One region of the Pseudomonas sp. CAM1A genome, then DNA from elsewhere that is predicted to be linked to it. Evidence: riboswitches for the same ligand, from Rfam matches in the RefSeq annotation. Region 1 holds a riboswitch; each other region holds the start of a gene.
What was found. Region 1 has a riboswitch for cobalamin ahead of ABZO33_RS15610 (TonB-dependent receptor). Riboswitches for the same ligand answer to the same signal wherever they lie in the genome.

Region 2: linked by a shared signal. The riboswitch ahead of ABZO33_RS21780 (TonB-dependent receptor plug domain-containing protein) and the one ahead of ABZO33_RS15610 (TonB-dependent receptor) in region 1 are both predicted to bind cobalamin.
Region 3: linked by a shared signal. The riboswitch ahead of ABZO33_RS07215 (ABC transporter substrate-binding protein) and the one ahead of ABZO33_RS15610 (TonB-dependent receptor) in region 1 are both predicted to bind cobalamin.

What each region holds. Positions count from the first base shown of each region.
Region 1 covers NZ_JBFNXP010000006.1:24,530-31,219, forward strand. Annotated here, with positions in the region: gene ABZO33_RS15600 (N-acetyltransferase family protein) at 1-20, opposite strand, end outside; gene ABZO33_RS15605 (PaaI family thioesterase) at 87-584, opposite strand; cobalamin riboswitch at 773-978, shown strand; gene ABZO33_RS15610 (TonB-dependent receptor) at 1,085-3,202, shown strand; gene ABZO33_RS15615 (GlxA family transcriptional regulator) at 3,441-4,496, shown strand; gene ABZO33_RS15620 (NAD(P)/FAD-dependent oxidoreductase) at 4,627-5,832, shown strand; gene ABZO33_RS15625 (DUF2063 domain-containing protein) at 5,851-6,561, opposite strand; gene ABZO33_RS15630 (DUF692 domain-containing protein) at 6,566-6,690, opposite strand, start outside.
Region 2 covers NZ_JBFNXP010000010.1:181,126-187,815, forward strand. Annotated here, with positions in the region: gene ABZO33_RS21765 (8-oxoguanine deaminase) at 1-518, shown strand, start outside; gene ABZO33_RS21770 (ABC transporter substrate-binding protein) at 562-1,485, opposite strand; gene ABZO33_RS21775 ((2Fe-2S) ferredoxin domain-containing protein) at 1,478-2,206, opposite strand; gene ABZO33_RS21780 (TonB-dependent receptor plug domain-containing protein) at 2,218-4,173, opposite strand; cobalamin riboswitch at 4,263-4,467, opposite strand; gene ABZO33_RS21785 (DUF2946 family protein) at 4,610-4,999, shown strand; gene ABZO33_RS21790 (TonB-dependent receptor) at 5,071-6,690, shown strand, end outside.
Region 3 covers NZ_JBFNXP010000002.1:749,367-756,056, forward strand. Annotated here, with positions in the region: gene ABZO33_RS07200 (ATP-dependent nuclease) at 1-81, shown strand, start outside; gene ABZO33_RS07205 (ABC transporter ATP-binding protein) at 379-1,167, opposite strand; gene ABZO33_RS07210 (FecCD family ABC transporter permease) at 1,164-2,180, opposite strand; gene ABZO33_RS07215 (ABC transporter substrate-binding protein) at 2,177-3,190, opposite strand; cobalamin riboswitch at 3,300-3,498, opposite strand; gene ABZO33_RS07220 (DUF1624 domain-containing protein) at 3,526-4,695, opposite strand; gene ABZO33_RS07225 (PAAR domain-containing protein) at 4,876-5,133, opposite strand; gene ABZO33_RS07230 (DUF6708 domain-containing protein) at 5,279-6,469, opposite strand; gene ABZO33_RS07235 (T6SS effector BTH_I2691 family protein) at 6,469-6,690, opposite strand, start outside.

The DNA of each region.
Region 1 (6,690 bases):
GGGCGAATCTGGTAGGGCATGGCAACATCCTGTCGGGCAGCCGGGTCACATTCGACAATGCCAGCCACTCCCTGCCGACGCAAGGTTCAGGCGTCGCCATGGGCCAGCCGCTTGAGCTTTTCGGTATCGACCCGCACGAACACCGAATCGGCGGTGACGGTCAGTACATCCCCGGCCCAGACTTCGCAGATCACCCGTGTCTTGCGCCCCAGCTCACCCTCGACCCGGGCCTTGAGCAGCAGCTCGACGCCCATGGGCGTGGGCTTGAGGTAGGTCAAGCCAAGCTGGCCGGTGACGCAGTCGATGCGCGGCAGGCTGCCAGGTTCGCGGCCTTCGGCACGGTAGTGGCAGGCCATGGCAGTCCAGTTGGAATGGCAGTCGACCAGCATGGCCAGCAAACCACCGTAGACCAGGCCGGGCCAGCCGGTGAAGGTCGGATCGGGGGTATGCCGGCACCACAGGTGGACGCCGTCGGCGTCCCAGTGGCTCTGCACATGCAGGCCGCTGGGGTGGGAACAGCCGCAGCCGTAGCAGATGCCTTCGGGGGCGGCGAGTTGTTGCAGGGACAGGGCTTGCTCGGTCATACGCGTCCTTGGCTTGTTGGTGTTGGATAAGGAGGCTGGCTGCCGATGGTAGCGCCCTGCGCGGCCTGCGCCAATGCACGGGGCCTGCCCGCAGACATTACCTGCCTGACGGCAACCGCTCTGAACCGCGATTCAGCCACAATCAGCCCGCCCATCCAGACGATTGACTCCCTGCCCGTTCGGTGGTCAGATGCGCGCCAGTTTCAGGTGCCCTGCGCCGCCGCGCGCAAGGTGAAACGGGAAGCCGGTGAGTCGCTACCACGACAAGTCCGGCGCTGCCCCCGCAACGGTAAGCGAGCGAACCCTTCGACAGACCACTGTGCACACGCATGGGAAGGTGAAGGTTTCATGCCCCTCGCAAGCCCGGAGACCGGCCTGAGGCTTCACTTGGCAACCCGCGGTGGGCGGGCGCAGGCCGGTATTCGCGTGCGCGCCTGCGCGCGCTTCGCCGTTGCGTGTTTTCCACCGGGATCCATTCTTTCCTGCAGCAGTGGAACGACATGTCCCGTATCAACAAGCTTCACACCCTGGCGGCCTGCCTGGCCGTGTCCCTGCCGGCGCTGGCCGACGAGCAGCCCAGCCCTGCGCTCACCCTGCCGTCCACGGCGATCACCGATAGCCGCGACCCGCAGGCCGTCGACCTGGCCACCCCCACCCAGGCCGGTTCGCGCCTGAACCTCAGTGCCCTGGAAACCCCGGCGAGCACCAGCAGCATCACCGCCGCGCAGATCCAGCAACGCAACAACACCACGGTGCAGGATGCCGTGACCCGCTCGCCGGGCATCACCTTCATCGGTACCCCTGGCGATGGCGGTACCGGCTTGTCGGCGCGCGGTTTCACCGGCCAGAGTTCGGTGATGACCCTGTTCGACGGGGCGCGCCTGTACGCCGGCGCCGGCACCCTCACCTACCCGGTCGACCCCTGGATGGTCGAGCGTATCGATGTGATCCGTGGGCCTGCCTCGGTGCTGTATGGCGAAGGCGCCACCGGGGCAACGGTCAACGTGATTCCGAAAAAGCCCTTCAGCGGTGATATCCGCAATCACCTGCGCCTGGGCTATGGCTCCTGGGACCGCCAGCAACTGGGGCTGGACAGCGGCGGCAGCCTGAGCGAGCGCCTGAGCTACCGCGCCACCCTGAACCAACAGGCAGGCAACGGCTGGGTCGACCGCACCGATTCGCGCAGCCTGGCGTTCTCCGGCGCGCTGCGCTTCGATGCCAGTGACGACCTGAGCTTCACCCTGTCCCACGAACGTGGCGACGCGCAACCTGCCAACTACTACGGCACGCCGCTGATCGACGGCCATCTGCGCAGCAGCGTGCGCAACAAGAACTACAACGTCAGCAATGACCAGCAGCGCTACCACGATGAGTGGACACGGCTGACCAGCGACTGGAACATCAGCGACAGCATCAGCGCCAGCAACCAGCTGTACTACATCAAGAGCCGTCGCCACTGGCGCAATGCCGAGGAATACGCCTGGGATGCCGGTGTGATCCAACGCGGCAGTTTCCTGGAGATCAAGCACAACCAGGAGCAGATCGGCGACCGCCAGAGCTTCACCTTCGATCACTCGCTGTTCGGCCTGGCCAGCAAGACCGTGGTGGGCGCCGAGTACAACAAGATCCGCTTCAACATCGACAGCAACTCGCCCTACGAAGATGGCTACACCGACCCGCTCGACCCTTGGCGGCCGGCCCCCGGCGGGTTCCACAGTGCCGATCCGACGCGCCCGCAGACGCTGTCGAAAACCAGCACCTTCTCGCTGTTCGCCGAAAACCGCACGCAACTTACCGAACGCCTGTCGCTGGTCACGGGCATACGCCGCGACCAGAACCACATCGACCGCAACGACCTGGTGAAGGACACTCGCGAAGACCAGAGCCTGCGTGGCGGCAACTGGCGCGCCGGCCTGGTGTACGCGCTGACTGACGACCTGTCCGTGTACGGCCAATACTCCACCAGCGAGGATGGTGTCGGTGACCTGCTGACCTTGCGCCCGGAGCAACGCCTTGAACTGACCGAAGCCAAGCAGACCGAGTTCGGCCTCAAGCAACGGTTCTGGGACGGACGCGGTGAATGGACGGTGGCGGCCTACCACATCGTCAAGAAGAAGCTGCCGGTGTACGACGTGGTCTCCAAGCGCAGCCAGCAGGCAGGCCAACAGACCTCCGACGGCCTGGAGGCAAGCCTGGAGCTGGCTCTGGGCAACCAATGGCAGCTGTCGGGCAATGCAGCCTTGGTGCGCGCCAAGTACGATGATTTCACTCAACTCAGCCGAGGCGTTTCCTACGACCGGTCTGGCAACCACCCGCAGGACGTCCCACGTCGGACCGCCAACCTGTGGCTGAGCAAAGGCTTCGGGCAAAGCGTCGACACCGGTATCGGCCTGCGCTACGTAGACGCCCGCTATTCCAGCGCCGCCAATGACCAGCGCGTGCCGGGCTACACCGTGGTCGATGCCAACATCGGCTGGCAGGTGCTGCCCGACGTGCGCCTGGGCCTGCAGGTGAACAACCTGTTCGATCGCGCGTATGCCCAGTCGAGCTACAGCGGCGAACAGTGGCTGCTGGGCGCGCCGCGCTCGTATTTCGCCACGGTGGACTACAGCTTCTGAGGCAGGCGTTGCGCACTCAGGCTCAAGAACGTAGATCATTGATCTAACTGGGGCTGCGTGGGAGCGGGCTTGCCCCGCGATGCGATGCATGGCACCGGCTCAGCCGGTGTTCGCGGGTCAAGCCCGCTCCCACGCTGTTCGTGCATAGCCTCGACGCCTGCGCCTGTCGCGCGGTGCTTGATCGGCGCCGCGTCAGATGCTCGACTTAGCTCTACGCCTCCGTTACAAGCAGCGTGCCATGACCGACATCCCGCAGATTCCCACAGCACCCGTGCACGCGCTTGACCAGCCGCGCACCCTGCTGTTCCTCGCCTACCCGCAGATGGGCCTGCTCGACCTCACCGGCGCGCAGACAGTGTTCTGGGCCGCGACCAAGGCCCGCGCCGCGCGTGGCCTAGCCGGCTACCGGGTGGTCACCGCCAGCCTCGAGGGGGGCCTGGTGGCCACCGCCGAGGGCCTGGCCGTCGCCACCGAGCCACTGGCCCCCTGGCTGCACGAGCCCTTCGATACACTGGTCGTACCCGGCGCGCCGGAAATCGTCCGCACCCTCCCCGATCACACCGAGCTGGTCGCCTGGCTGGCCCAGGCTGCCCAACGCGCCCGACGCACCGCTTCGGTGTGCAGCGGCACCTTCTTGCTGGCCGCCGCCGGCCTGCTCGATGGCCGCCGCGCCGCCACCCACTGGGCGATGTGCGATGCCCTGCACCGACGCTTCCCGGCCATCGAGGTGGATGCCGAGTCGATCTTCGTGCAGCAGGATCAGGTGTGGACTTCGGCCGGAGTCAGCGCCGGCATCGACCTGGCGCTGGCCCTGGTCGAAGCTGACTGTGGCCGCGAGGTGGCGATGCAGGTGGCTCGCGAATTGGTGGTATTTCTCAAGCGCCCCGGCGGCCAGGCGCAATTCAGCGAACTGCTCAAGGCCCAGGGCGAGGACAGCGACACCTTCGAAACCCTGCACCTATGGCTCAGCGAGCACCTGGGCGACCCGCGGCTGACGGTCGAGCGGCTGGCCGAGCAGGCGCGCATGAGCCTGCGCAATTTCACCCGGGTGTACAAGCACAAGACCGGGCGCACCCCGGCCAAGGCCATCGAGGTGTTCCGCCTGGAGGCGGCGCGCCGCTTGCTGGAAAACGCCGACCAGCATATCGAGCAGGTCGCCCGCCAGTGCGGGTTCGGCAGCGAGGAGCGCATGCGCCTGGCGTTCCAGCGCCACCTGGCGGTGACCCCGCGGGACTATCGGGCACGCTTCGCCCGCAGCGTGCCGCTGGCCGAAATCCAGGGTTCTTTGGCCTAGGGGCAGACCAAGGGCGCGCTTAGCATCTGCACACGCCTGTCGGGCCACAATCCAGGCTCACCCACAAGGCGTACCCTTTTTCCACTGCCGCAGCGACAACATCGACAATCGCGGCATCCAGGAGCCCCTCATGAAACAGATCCTGATCATCGGCGCAGGCTTCGCCGGGCTGTGGAGCGCCCTCGGCGCCGCCCGCCTGCTCGACCTGCACAAACGCGACGACGTGCTGATCACCGTGCTCGCACCCCAGGCGGAGCTGCACATCCGCCCACGCTTCTACGAACCCGACGTACACACCATGGCCGCGCCCTTGCAGGCGGTATTCGACGCGGTCAACGTGCGCTTCGTCAAAGGCACGGCCTACCACATCGACCAGGCCAACCAGCAGGTGGCCTACCGGCAAGCGGGTGGCATCGAGGCCAAGCTGGGTTACGACCGCCTGATCATGGCCTGCGGCAGCCTGCTCAACCGCCCGGCGCTGGAAGGCTTCGACCAGCACGCCTTCGATGTGGACAAGATCGACTCGGCCACCCGCCTGGAAGAACACCTCAAGTCCCTGGCCGCCCGCCCCGACAGCCCCGCGCGTAATACCGTGGTGGTGGCCGGTGGCGGTTTCACCGGGATCGAGACCGCCACCGAGCTGCCCAGCCGGCTGCGGGCGATCCTTGGCGACAAGGTCAAGCCGCGCATCGTCGTGATCGACCGCGGCGCGAAGATCGGCGCCGCCCTGGGCGACGGCATCCGCCCGGCCATCGAACAGGCCTCGGCGGCGCTGGGGATCGAGTGGGTCTGCGGCGCCACGGTGGCCTCGGTGGATGGCGGCGGCGTGCTGCTGGACAACGGTGAACGCATCGCCGCCAACACCGTTGTGTGGACGGTCGGCTTCAAGGCCAACCCGCTGACCGAGCAGATCAGCGGCGAACGCGACCGCCAGGGCCGCCTGCACGTGGACGGCCAGCTCAAGGTCATCGGCAACCCGGATGTGTATGCCGCAGGCGATGTGGCCTATGCGGCCTGCGACGAAGTCGGCAACTTTGCCGTGATGTCCTGCCAGCACGCCATCCCGCTGGGCCGCTACGCCGGCAACAACGCCGCCGCCGAGCTGATCGGCGTGGCGCCGATGACCTACAGCCAGCCCAAGTACGTCACCTGCCTGGACCTCGGCGCCTGGGGCGCGGTGTATACCGAAGGCTGGGAGCGCACCGTCTCGCCGCCGACGGACAAGGCCGAGGCCAAGCAGCTCAAGCAGCAGATCAATTCGGTATGGATCTATCCGCCGGCCGCGGATCGCGCGGCAGCGCTGGCGGCGGCCGATCCGTTGATCCCGGTGGCCTGACGTTACATCTGCGCGCACCTACAGGGCGTCTCGAGTACCGACGATGATGCCCTGCTCACGCAACTGTTGCAGCATCTGCAGCCCCTGCCGCAGGTGCTGCTCCCCCAGCGCCCGCAAGCGCTCGCTCCCGGTGCCGGGCAAGCCCGCCAGCAGTTGCCAGGCCAAAGGCGCCAACCGGGCGAAGCGCACCTGCAGGTCGGCGTCGCGGTACACCAGCAACAAGGTGGGCTGCTCCGGCGCCTCGTCGGGCTGATACTCGGGGCCGATGTGCTCCACCGGCCAACGATAGGCCAGCACCCGGGCCACGCACGACAGCAGCGGCTCGCCGGCCAGCAGGTCGCCGTCCGGGTCGTGGGGCGGATCCTCGGCATCGCTCAGGTACAACTGCGCCTCGATCCATTCGTAGTGCGCCAGCTCCAGCTGCCAGGGGGCGTCCGGCGCGACGCCCTGCAGGTAGTCGATGAAGGCTTCGGCTACTTCGGTGAACAGCGGCGTCTGGCTACGGTAATGGGCGTAGAAGTCACGCACCCGCGCATGCCAGCGCTCATCGCCAAGGGTCTGGCGCATCACCGGAAAACTGCCGGCCAACAGCCCTTCGATGGCACCGTAGAACAATTCGCGGTAGACCTTCAGGCGCCGCGCCTCGATACCGGGCGGCGGCGGGTTGCCGACCGGGTCGCGCAGGTGGCGGGCCAGGGTGAACTGCTGGTGGCGCAGGGTTTCGGTCATGCTCTTACGCTCCATGGGCACGTTGCACGTCGCGAATGCGCGCCGTCTCGGCCAGCAACTCGGCCAGCGGCGGGTAGTTGAAGTCGCGCTCGAGCACGGTGGGTTGCGCGCCGAAGCGCTGGCAGGCGT
Region 2 (6,690 bases), on a different contig from region 1:
TGTTCGCCCGCACCGGCACCGGGGTCGCCCACTGCCCGTGCTCGAACATGCGCCTGGCCTCAGGCATCGCGCCGATCCGCAAGATGCGCGACCACGGCGTGCCGGTGGGGCTGGGGGTCGACGGGTCGGCATCCAACGACGGCGCCAGCATGATCGGTGAAGTACGCCAGGCCTTGCTGCTGCAACGGGTCGGTTTCGGCCCGGATGCGATGACCGCCCGCGAAGCGCTGGAAATCGCCACCCTGGGCGGCGCCAAGGTGCTCAACCGTGACGATATCGGTGCCCTGGCACCGGGCATGGTCGCCGACTTCGTCGCCTTCGACCTTGGCCATGTGGCCTATGCCGGCGCCCTGCACGACCCGCTGGCGGCGCTGGTGTTCTGCACCCCGACCCACGTCGACACCAGTGTGATCAACGGGCGTGTGGTGGTTCAGGACGGGCGCATCGCCACCGTCGACTTGCCGCGGGTACTGGAGCGGCACAACCAGCTGGCGCGGCAGCTGGTCAGCGGCGAGTAGCACAGCCGCTCCCGCGCCAAGCTTCGCGATCAGCTCGGGCCTGCTATGGAACAGCCATTTCCCTGAGCCGCCGCGCCAGTTCCAGGGCCACCCGCCCGCTGGCCGGCGTGGGCATCAGCTGGGTGAACGGGATATCGAGCATGCGGTTTTCGCGCACCGCCCGCAGGCTCGAAAGCACCGGGTCGCGGGTCAGCAGCTGACGCTTGCGGCTGGCCGGCGACCACAAGGCGTCGGCCAGCAGGATCACATCAGGGTCGCTGCTCAGCAATGCCTCGCGGTTGATCGTCACGCGGTACTGGTCGATCCCGGCAAGCACATTGCGCGCCCCGGCTGCGGCCAGCAACGGCGTGACGAACCCACGTCCGCCCTCGCTGTCCAGCCCCCGCACCTCGCTGTCGAGGTAGAACACCGACAGCGGCTTGCCGTTGGGTGCGATCGCCCTGGCCTGCGCCAGGTCGGTCTCCATCGCCTCGATCAATGCCTGCGCCCGCGCCTGCCTGCCCAACAGTTCGCCGAGCACAGTCAGGTCACGCCGGACATGGCCGTAGTAGTCCAGCGAGTGGCCGTTACAGGCCGACTCGAGCAGGTAGGTGGCAATCCCGTTGCCGGCCAGCCTGCTGCGCGAGGTGATCCCATCGCCAAAGGCCGTGGCGAATCCGCCGACTACCAAATCCGGCCTTTGCGCGTACAGCACCTCGCTGGCCGGATACTCGCGGGCGATCACCGGCACACCCTGGTAGCGGCCCTGCTTGTAGGCGGCGCCGTTGTCGTCCAGGTAGGCCACCCCGACCATCGACGGCCCCGCGCCGAGGGCGAGCAGCAGGTCGGCCGCATGCTGGTTGAGCGCGACGATGCGTGCAGGCGCCGCAGCGGGCCGTTGCCAGTCCTGCCCGCAGTTGCGAAAGCTGTCGGCCAGGGCCGGTGTGCCACAGCACAAGGCCAGCGACAGCAGCCAGGCTTTACGCATCGCACGCCCCTCCCTTGATCAACAGTCCTTCGGCGATCCTTCCGCCCTCTAGATGCGTTTCCACCAATTCCTCTACCTCCCGATCATCACGTACCCGATACCAGCAGCCGTCCGGGTGCACCGTCAACACGGGCCCCAGATTGCAGGGAAACTGGCAACCGGTGCGGGTCAGCAACACGCCGCCCGGGGTCTCGATCAGGTCACGCTCCAGCAACCGCCGACGCAGGCGTTTCCACAGCGGCAAGGCGCCGCGCCGCACGCAGCGTGGGCCGGTGCAGAGGAACACCTGGCGGGCATGCTCGGGCACCCGCGACCAGTCCGGGTCGCTGGCCACCGCATTGACCTGGTCGCACGCCAGGTGGCGGACAGGTTCGCCGATGCTGGCACAGGCTACTCGCGCATCCAGGCCGCGCCGTCCCAGGGCCTGGGCCGTGACCCAGACGCCGGCCCGAGCTTGCGCCAGGCGCCCCAGCTCATCGCGCAGCCAGTCAAGGTAGGCGCTGTCCGAGGTGGGTTCCAGATCCACCACCAGCAGGCGTTCCACGCCCTGGTCGAGGGCCTCGCGGATCACCGCCCAGAGCCCGTCGAACCCCTCCAGGGTGTCGATGATATCCCGGCCCGCCTCGCGGCCACGCAGGTCGCGAATCTCGGCGCCGAAAGCTTCGGCCGCCGAGCCGGCACCCAGGCCGGGGCCGACGAACAACACGCGCTGGTAGTCCATGCTCACGCCCCTCAGAAGGTGTAGGTGTAGCGCAGTTCGCTGGTGAACGGCCGCCCGAGGTTGTCGACGTTGCTCGCCCGACTGGTGACATAGTCACGGTCGAACAGGTTCTCCACCAGCAGGCTCAGCCGGTGCTGGCGGGCGCCGTCCAGGTAGCGGTAGGCATCGGCGTCGACCACCGAGTAATGGCCGTAGTCGACGCCTTTGGAGCTGACCACGTCGCGTATGTAGCGAATGGCGCCCCCGGCCCCCCACATGCGGTCCGCCGATTCGTAGCCGAGCCGCGAACGGGCGAAGAAACTCGGCACGTCGTTGATCGTTGCCCCGGTGCGCGACTCGGTGAGGTTGCGGGTCATGTCGGCCTGCAGGCTCCATTGGTCGTCGAGCTGGATACGCGCATCGGCCTCGAAACCACGCATCTGCACCTGCCCCTGGCCGTTGACCCATTGGCTGCCGTCCAGGGTGATCAAGTCGGTGATCTTGCGTCGGAACACGGTGACGCTGGCGTTGAATTCACGCCCCAGCGGCAGACCGTGGTAGTCCAGGCCAAGCTCGGCATTGCGGCTCTTCTCGGGTTTGAGGTCACGGTTGCCGATCTCGTCGCCGGGCTCGTTGACGAACAACTGCTCGGCGTTTGGCAACTTGTAGGCGCTGCCATACTGGCCGCGCAGTTGCCAGTTGTCGTTCAGGTCGTACAGCGAGGTGAGCATGCCGACGGTGGCGCTGTCGCCGCCGCTCATGGCCTCATGGCGCAGGCCGAGGCTAGGGTGCCAGTTGGGCAAGGCCTCGATCCTGGGTCGCAGTTGGGCGTACAACGCATTGGCCTGGGCCTTGTTGTCATCGATCACCAACACGTCGTCCTGGCCCTTGAACCACTGGTTGTCGGAACCGAACACCAGCACGTGGCCGCCGTCGAGCTCGGCCTTGCCCTCGGCCTGCACGCCCCAATCGGTGAAGCCCCAGTAGTCGTTGTGGTTGACCACGTCGCGGCTGCCGTCGGCGCGGTTGTTGATGCGGGTGTAGCGGGTGTCCCAGTCGTTGACGTGGCCCTTGACGAAGTAGCTCAGGCGCTCGCTGACGCGCTGTTCGAAGGTGGCCGTGGCGATCTGCTGCACGCGATCATTGGTGGTCTTGTAATTGTTCACCGGTCGGGCGAAATCGAGGTTGGCGTCGGTGTACTGGTAGAACAGCTCCAGCCGCGCATCGTCGCCAAAGGCCTGGATCGCCTTGCCGCCGAAGGTGGTCACCTCGTAGCCGCGTTTCTTGTCGCTGACGTTGCCGCTGTAGTCGCGGTTGCGAAACGGCTGGTAACCGTCGGAGACGTTGTGGCTGACATAGGTCAGCAGGCCCAGGTCGCCGAAGCCATTGCTGAAGATTCGCTCGACGCGGGCGTCCTTGCTGCTGCCGGCGAAGCTGTCCAGGCCCAGGTTGACCTCACCTGAAGCCTGACGGCGTTGCGGGCTACGGGTGACGATGTTGATCACCCCCGCCACGGCCTGGGTGCCAAACAACAGGCTCTGGCCGCCCTTGAGCACCTCGATGCGCTCCACCGCGTTGGCCGGCAGGGTGTCCAGGTACAGGCCGCCGTACAGGCGGTTGTTCAGGCGTACACCGTCGAGCAGGATCAATGTGTCGTCGTTGCGCCCGCCGAGCAGCGAGTAGCTGCCGTAGTCGAACGGTCCGTTCTTCGGCGCGACGTAGAAGCCGGGGATGAACATCTGCATCACCCGGGTGATGTCGGCGCCGGGGCCGGCGCGCTCGATCTGCTCGCGGCTGACGATCTCGACCTTGCTGCCGTACTGGGCCATGGCGGCGACCGTGGTCGACTCTACCGACGGCGCGGCAACGATCTGCTGGTCGAGGATCAGGGGGGTGTTTTCGGCCAGTGCCAGGGGACTGGCCAGACAGCCCAGGAACAGGGTCCGGGCCGTGGGGAAACAACGTTGGGAGTGAATCACAGCAATCATGCTCTTCTCGAAAGTGACTTTCGCAGAAGCACGCAGGAGCACGGATCGCGCACACGCCAATACCGGCCCATGCCCGCCCACCGCAGGAGTTTGCCTACAACATTCCAGGCCGGTCTCCGGGCTCGCAAGACAAGATGCCTTCACCTTCCCATGACCCGCGGGCCACAGTGGTCTGTCGAAGGCATCACTTGCATACCGTTGCGGGGGCAGCACCGGACTGGCGCGAAGCGCGTACCGGTTTCCCGTTTCACCCCATACGCGGCGGCATGGGGCACCTGAAATCGGTCGGCATCTGAACACCTGGGGCCAATGGGCGTCAAGCGAGGCGGGTGAATCGTTTCGAATGTTTTTTATCGGCCGTTCACTCTAGGCAGATGTGTCAAAAGTTGTAGAATCCGCACGCCTAAACTATTCCCATTCCCTTCGAGCTTTGCCGATGAAGCTGGCCCGCCACACACGATCGCAAGTCGCCTGGGTGCTGTATTTCAGCATCCTGTTCGGCTCGTTGCTGTGCGCCATGGGCCATGGGCAGATGGCCGGGCTGCGCCTGGCCGGCCTGGACGACGCCGCCTGGTGCGCGGCCGACAGCAGCGGCGTGTTCAAGGGCGACCAGGACATCACCGACCCGGTGCTGCCCGCGAGCGGCGACTGCGTGATCGCCAGCCTGTTCAGCGCCATCCTGCTGGCGGTGTTCTTCGGCTTGCTGGCCCTGCTCGCCGGGGAGTCGAGCAAACCCTTACCCAGACAACCCGCGCCGCGCCTGCCCAAGCAGCGCTGGCCACTGGTCAATCCCCGCGCCTCCCCCGCTTCGCTTCTCTCGCTCTGACATCGCCACGCCCTCGTGCTGCCTGATCGGCAGCGGGCGTGCGCTCACCGATTTCAGCCAGGAAGCCTTGCATGTTCCGCATGACCACTCTGGCGCTGCTCGTTGGCAGCGCAACCTGCGCCTGGGCGCAGGATGACACCCTCACCCTGCCCGCCAGCAACGTCACGGCCACGGCCGAGCAACCCAAGGAGGCGACCAGCCTCGACCTCGACCGGCCCATCGAAAGCGGCTCGCGCCTGAACCTCAGCGCCCGCGAGAACCCCGCCTCGGTCAGCGTCGCCGACCGCAAGACCATGCAGCGCATCGGCGCGCGCAATTTCCAGGACGCCGCCAACGCCCTGCCGGGAGTCAACGCCTCGGCACCACCCGGCTGGGGTGGCTATGTGTCGTATCGCGGCTTCAACGGCGCCCAGGTCAGCCAGCTGTTCAACGGCATCAACCTGCAGTACGGCGCCGCCGGGCGCCCGGTCGGGGCGTGGATCTACGACCGCGTCGAACTGCTCGGCGGGCCGTCGTCTTTCCTCAACGGCAGCGGCGCCGTCGGCGGCAGCCTGAACATGATCACCAAGCTGGCCAACCGCGACGAGGATACCTTCGAAGGCCGTGTCAGCTATGGTCGCTACGACACGATGGAAACCTCGGTCGGCTTCAACAAGGCGCTCAACAGCGGCGACGGGCCGCGCCACTATGCGCGGCTCGACTACAGCCGCACCAGCACCAATGGCTACATCGACCGCCAGGAGAACGGGGCCGGCAACCTGGCCTTCTCGCTGCTCAGCGACATCAACGACCAGCTGTCGCACACCCTGGCCATCGAGTACCTCGAAGAGCAGGAAGACAGCCCCTACTGGGGCGCGCCGGTGCTGCAACCGGCCAGCGGCACCCTGCACATCGACAAGCATAAGCGCTTTGACAACTACAACGTCGAGGACGGCCGCTACGAGCAGCGCACCCGTTGGCTGCGCTCGATCACCGACTACCGCATCGACGACAGCAACCAGTTGCGCAACACCTTCTACCACTACAACGGCCAGCGCGATTACCGCAACCTCGAGGTGTACCGCTACAACCCCGGCAACACCGCCATCGCCCGCTCCGGCGGCTACCGCCAGCGCCACGACCAGGAGGTCAACGGCAACCGCATCGAGCTGACCCACCAGGGCCAGCTGTTCGGCCTGGCCAGCGACTGGGCGTTCGGCGTGGACTACAACCGCAACCAGCAGACCGCTTACCCGTTGTCCAAGGGCGCGTTCGACAGCATCGATCCCAACGCTTTCCAGCCAGGCCACTTCCTCGACATCCCTGGCATGGACGCTCCACGCACCAAGGGCCGCAGCACCAATACCGACACCACGGCGGGCTTCGTCGAAAACCGTACCCGCCTGACCGACCAGCTGTCGCTGGTCACCGCGCTGCGCTACGACCATATCGACTTCGACGTGGTCGACCACGTGACCCGGGCCAAGCTGAATCGGCGCTGGGATGCCTTCACCGGGCGCCTGGGGCTGGTCTACGACCTGACCTCAGATATCAGCCTGTACACCCAGTACAGCACCTCGGCCGAACCGCCGGGGGGCTCGCTCACCGGCGCGTCGATCAGCCAGGTCGGCGACTTCGACCTGAGCACCGGTAGGCAGGTGGAAGTGGGCAGCAAGTTCGACTTCCTCGACGGGCGCGGCTCGGCCACCGCG
Region 3 (6,690 bases), on a different contig from region 1:
TCTTTTTTTAGGTTGTGGGTGCGGCTTAATTCGGATGTGGCGGATGAATTCTCGAGCGAGCTGTTGGATGCTCTAATCTGATGTTGAGCTCTAATCAAGAGGCTGTGTAAACAGCTTCTTGTTTTTTAATTTAAGAAGATGAAGTGCTCCGCCTTGTCCGTTTTTCTATGCTTGATCGGAACTACTCTATAATTTGGGTGATTTGTTTTTCGAGCTTTAGCATGTTGAGTGGCAGGGCGTTTTGTTGTCTTGAAATGGGTTTGTCTATAAATTATTGTGCAAGTTTTTTTTGGTTTAATACTTGGCTTTAGCACAGGGTAACACTGATTTTGATAGGTATGGTGATGAAGATACATAATGGTGATGAACCGCTTCCGTTCAACTAGAACGAAACCGCAACACTCGCGCCCCATCATACGGATCGACCAGGTAGTGCCCCTGCACCCCAAACGTCCCCAACAACCGCTCCGGCGTCAACACCGCCTCCGGCTTGCCTAGCGCAACCAACCGCCCCTGATCGAGCACGGCCAGCCGATCGCAAGTCAATGCCTGGTTGAGATCATGCAGCGCCACCAGCGTCGTCACCGGCAGCGCCTGCACCTGGCGCAGCAAGCCGAGCTGATGCTGGATATCAAGATGATTGGTCGGCTCATCCAGCAACAGCACCTGCGGCCGTTGCGCCAGCGCCCGGGCGATATGCACGCGCTGGCGTTCGCCGCCTGACAGTTCGCCCCATAGCCGTCGGCGCAGGTGGCTGGCGTCGGCGTCGGCCAGCGCCTGTTCGACGATGGCGCGGTCATCGTTGCTGAACGGTGCCAGGGCCGAGAGCCAGGGCGTGCGGCCCAGGGCGACGGCGTCGTACACACTGATGGCGTCCAGGGTGTCGGCCTGTTGCTCGACCAGGGCCAGGCGCTGGGCGATATGCCGGCGTGGCATGCGTTCCAGCGCTTCGCCGAGCAGACGCACGCTGCCACTGCTGGGCGTGCGCAGGCCGGCGAGCAGCTTGAGCAGGGTGGACTTGCCCGAGCCGTTGGGGCCGACCACACCGAGGGTTTCGCCGGGCATCACGTTCAGGTCGACACCCTGCAGCACGTCGCGTCCGCCCAGGCGCAGGCCGAGCCCTTGGCAGGTGAGCGGCGCGTCGGCGATGGCGGTCATCACGGTCATGGGCGCCCCCGACGGCTGATCAGGATCAGCGCGAACACCGGTGCGCCGATCAAGGCTGTGACCACGCCCACCGGGATCACCTGGCCGGCGATCAGGGTACGCGAGAGGATGTCGGCGATGATCAGGAACAGCGCACCGCCCAGGGCGCTGGCCGGCAGCAGGCGGCTGTGCCCGGGGCCGAGCAGCAGGCGCAGGGCATGGGGGATGACCAGGCCGACGAAGCCGATGGCGCCGACGATGGACACCATCACCGCGGTGACCAGCGCCGCGCAGCTGATCAGCAGCAGCTGTGTGCGGCGCACCGGTACGCCCAGCGAGGCCGCCGAGTCGGCGCCGAAGGTGAAGGCGTCCAGTGCCCGGCGCTGCCACAGGCAGATCGCGAGGCCGAACAGGGCGACCGGCAGCGCCAGCCACACCGACGGCCAGCGCACGCCGCTGAGGTTGCCCAGTAGCCAGAACAGGATGCCGCGGGCCTGCTCGGCGGTGGCCGACTTGGTGATGAGGAAGGCGGTGAGGGCGTTGAACAGCTGCGAGCCGGCGATGCCGGCGAGGATCACCTGGGCGTTGTCATGGCGGCTGCCACTGGCGCGCGACAGCAGCAGCACCAGGGCGAACGCGGCCAGCGCGCCGATGAAAGCACCACCCGACAGCGATAGCGCCGCGCCGCCCAGGCCGAACAACCCCACCGCCACGGCGCCGGTCGAGGCGCCGGCAGACAGGCCCAGCAGGTACGGCTCGGCCAGCGGGTTGCGCAGCAGCGCCTGGAGGATCACCCCGCAGGTCGCCAGCCCCGCGCCGCAGGCGGCGGCGACCAGGGTGCGCGGCAGGCGGTAGTTCCAGACGATGCCGGCGTCGATCGGGTCGACGGCATGGCCGGCCTGCCACAGCTGGTTGGCCAGCACTTGCCAGATCGCTTCGGCGCTGACACGGGTCTCGCCGATGGCAATCCCGGCAAGCATGGCCAGGCACAGGGCGAGCAAAGCAAAGAGGCTGATGGGCAGCAGGCGGCTCATGGCTGGGGTGCTTTACCGCTGGCGAAGGCGCTGGAGAGCACGTCCAGGCCACGGAACAGACGGATGCCGGCCTGCATGGCGTCGGCATCGAGGACGATGATGCGGCCGTGCTTGACCGCGTCCATGTTGCGCGTGACCGGGTCGCTGCTCAGGAAGTCGAGTTTTTTCTGGTAGTCGTCGGCCGGGTAGCGACGGCGGTCCATGCGCGCGACGATCAGCCAGGTGGGGTTGGCTTTGACCAGGGTTTCCCAGCCCACAGTAGGCCATTCTTCGCTGGACTCGACCACGTTGCGCACGCCGAGGGTCTGCAGCATGTAGTCGGCCACACCCTGGCGGCCGGCGACATAGGGGTCGGTCTTGAGGTCGGCACTGGAGAACCAGAACAGCGCGCTGGTGTGCGCCAGGTCCTGGCCGGCCAGGCGCTGCCTGGCCTGTTCCAGCTGGCCCTGAAGCTCGGCATTCAGGCGCGCGCCACGCTCCTGCACGTCGAAGATCTCCGCCAGCTGGCTGACGCTCTTGTAGATGCTCTGCACCTTGAACGGCTGCAGGCGGGTGCCGTCGGCGCCCACCAGGTTGTCCTTGCCCTCGCAGTCCGAGGGCAGCAGGTAGGTGGGGATGCCCAGCTCCTGGAACTGCTCGCGGGTGCCGACCGCGCCCTGGGCGCCGATCATCCACTCGAACTGCGCCGTCACCAGTTGCGGACGCTTGCCAACCACCGCCTCGAAGCTCGGTTCGTTGTCAGCCAGGCGCGGGACCTTGTCGTTCTGCGCCTTGAACTCCGGCAGCACGTTGTTGAACCACAGCGAGGTGCCCGCCAGCCGCTCACCCAGGCCCAGGGCATAAAGCAACTCGGTACCGGCCTGGCCGACGGTCACCGCCCGTTGCGGGGCCTGGGTGAAGGTCTGCGGCATGCCGCAGTTGTCGACGGTCAGCGGGTACTGGGTGGCGCTGGCGTGGGCCAGGCCCGACAGGGACAGGCCGGCGAGGAGGGCGGCAAGGCGGTGCGGCATGGTGAGGCGATCTCCTGGGTGGTGCACGGAATGGCCCACGGACAGGCATCGCCCGGCAGCCTGCGCAAGCACGCGGCCAGGGGCGGATGACCATCCCGGACACCCCGCCGGTTGGTGAATGCGTGCCGGCAGGTCTCCTGACTGGTGCGTCCAGGCCGGCGCCAGCCTTCCCGGGTCGGCAGACCCAGTGGCATCGATGGCGCAGGCTCGGCACCTACAGTTGCGGGGGCAGTTCCCTTTGGATCGCCAGTGGCGAGCCCGGGATTCCCTTTTGATTCCGTGTGGAAACCGGCGGGCGGCATGGTAGATCATCGGGCTGTCGGGTGAAAACGCTTTTACAGGTACTTGAGCCAGGCGATATCGCGCCGGCGCGCTTTCAGCCGGGCGAACCAGCGCACCGGCAGGTACAGCGCAAGCGGCAGCAGCACGGCGCTCAGCCATACCGCCCCGATGCCATCGAAACCGAAATAGCGGCCCTGGTTCAGGCCGAACAGCGCCACGCAGGCCACGTACAGCAGCTTGAGCGCATACAGGTGCAGCAGGTAGAAGAACATCGGCGCTGCACCAAACACCGCCAACGGGCCGATCCAGCGGGCGTCGCCGGCCCGCTCGAAACCGCGCAGCAGGAGCAGGCCGACGCCGAGGGTCAGGGCCAGGAACAGCAGCGACGGTGGATACTTGGTGATATTGAAGAAGCTCATCAGCGTCTGCCCGACGCTGGCGTAGAGGCTCCAGGGGGCTTCGCCGTAGCCATTGAGCAGGCGCAGCGCGCCGAACCCCAGCAGCAAGGCGGCGCCGGCCCATAGCAGGCGCTGCTGGCGCTTGCCGGCGTCGCTGCCCCGGGCGAACCACGGGCCGAGCCCATAGCCCAGGGCGATCACGCCGATCCACGGCAACAGCGGGTAGGACGTGCGCAGGCGCAGGTGTTCGCCCACCTCCAGCCAACTGCGCTCATGCAGGATCGCCCATGGCACATGCAGCGCCGATTCAGGTCCGAAGTGCAGGCCATCTAGCAGGTTGTGACCGGCGACAATCAGCGCGCCGAGGGCGAGCAGCGCCGGGCGCGGCAGCCACACCAGCAGCGACAGGGCGAGCATGCTCAGGCCGATGGCCCAGATCACCTGCAGGTAGATCACGCTCGGTGGCAGCTGGAAGGTCCAGGCGAAGTTGACCAGGGTGAATTCCAGCACTACCAGGAACAGACCGCGCTTGAACAGGAACACCGAGACATCGCCACGGCCCTGGTGCTTTTCGCCATACAACCAGGCCGATAGCCCGGTAAGCAGCACGAACACCGGCGCGCACAGGTGCGCCAGGGTGCGGCTGGCGAACAGGCCGGGTTCGGTGGCGTCGATCGCATCGATGGTCATCGGGTCGCTGACCTGGCGGTGCAGGAAGAAGGTTTCGCGCACGTGGTCTAGCAGCATGAACAGGATCACCAGGCCGCGCAGGGCGTCGATGCTTTGCAGGCGTTGGGTGGGGAGGGCGGGTGGAGAGTTGGTCATCGAGGAGTGATCGCAGGCTGGAAAGACTTTCGAGTGAAACGTTATCTTATTTCATTTTTCTGTGCTCTGAATACTGGATTGTATTGGCGCTGCGAACGCCTTTGCAGGCAATCCACCGTAGCACGCCGCCCAGCGCTGGGCGGCGTTGTGGCTTTTGGGGTTGTTGTACTTACGAGCGCCTTAATCCACCATCCAGCCGATCTCGCCCTCCACCAGTGTGCCGCCATGGCTGGTGGTATCGCCTTGGCGCGCAACGGCCCGACCTTCGATGGCATGGTTCGCCGACCCCGTTTCGATGACGGCCCCACAACTGATCCTGTCGCCCACGCAGGCAACCGCCCTGCCATTGATCAATGTGGCCGAATGACCTGAGACGACCTCGCCTGCGCCATGCAGGGGGCAGTCATGCTGGTGACCTACCAGAACGATGGGTTTCATCACGTGTGCTCCTTTCTTGCCTTGGGTATAGGGGGTGGCGCGGCTTCTTCTCCGGACGGCTACCGGGTTCGAAGTGCCAGGCCAGTGTTGGCGAGCAGGCGTTTCCGGACCGCTGGGAATGTCGGCTTCGCGGATGATCTCAGCTTCATGGCTGGTCGATACTTTTGGCCTCACAGGTGGTATCCCTCTCGGCATCTGGCTTTTGAGTTTCACTCTTGGGTCGACGTGGAGACGTTCGGCGCTTCCTCTCCGGTCGTTTGCCTGGGCGTATGGCCCAGAGGTAGGCGTTTTCCCGCAACCGCTCCTGAATATGGGGTGGGTAATCATCAACGGTGGTCAGTGCCGGGACGGGCTTCCCCGGCAGGCCGGCTTCACGGATGATCTTTGGCCAACGAGGTTTCCAGCACAGCAGGAGACTCACCCAGTGGCCTGTTCCGATGATCAGGAAGGCGGGAGAGAGCAGCAGCAGGCCGCATTTGAGGACGCGCGAGGAACTGCGGAAGTAGTGGGTCAGGCCTTCGAACTGAGGCGTAAAGGCTTGCCAGGGCCAGGGGAAGTGCGAGGTGATGTGGGGAGATGGTAGCCCCTCCGGGCCCTCATCCATGAAACGACGGATAAACTCCCATTCGGCTTGAAGCTCTGTGAAGTTGTTCGCGGACTTGCCTACCCAGATCAGTTCGGGACGCAGCGTGCCGGTGAACACAGGCGACCAAGTGAGTTCCAGTGGCATGCCCATGCCACCTGGTGGTGCATATTTTTTATCAGAACCACTGGACGATACGCCGCTCCACGGCAGCGTGACGATCCCGCCGCAGTAGACAGGGCGATGGAGATAGACCTGTTGGGTGGTACGGTTGAAGCGTATCAACAAGTGGCGGGAGGTGAACATTTCCAACCGCGTTAAACGCAGGCCATACATCAGATAAGGCACTGCGAGGGTTAAAGATATGCCAAGAAAGAAAAGTGTCATGAATAATTGCTCGCCATATGGCTTGCCATTAGATATTAAGTGGTTAAGCTTTTCTATCCCGCCAATGGCTATCCCTAAGTTAAATGCTGCTGAAATTATAATCGTCAAAGAAAGTATAGAGATCAGTCCGCGCTTATCCTCCCACATGCCGCAGCGCATTTCGAGAACATGCTCATTGTACAGGTAGACAGGGCCGCGGCTTTTTGGGGTGTCGCATACTGATTTTTTTGCGGCTGCAACGTATTCTTCGTCTTCGCTTTCGTATACCCCTCTTTTCTTGATTGTCTTGTTCTGTTTTTCAAAGGCTTCGCGCTCTTCTTTTGGGTCAATGGAGGCCAGCCATGCGAACCACTCAATAAAATACATTAAATCACCTCGCTCATAGCATTGAACAGCGCTTCGAGCTCTTCGGCGTCCTTCACGTATCCTTTATTGGGTGATTTAAGGCGGAAGCAGCATTTGCTACACCATTTTTCCAATGCGTCGTCATCGATAATGAGTAAGGTGATAGTGGTACCGAGTACAATAGCGCCGCCTATCCAGTTCAAGCGGCTCAGAAATATCATGGCGGCACGGTTCGCGGCTAG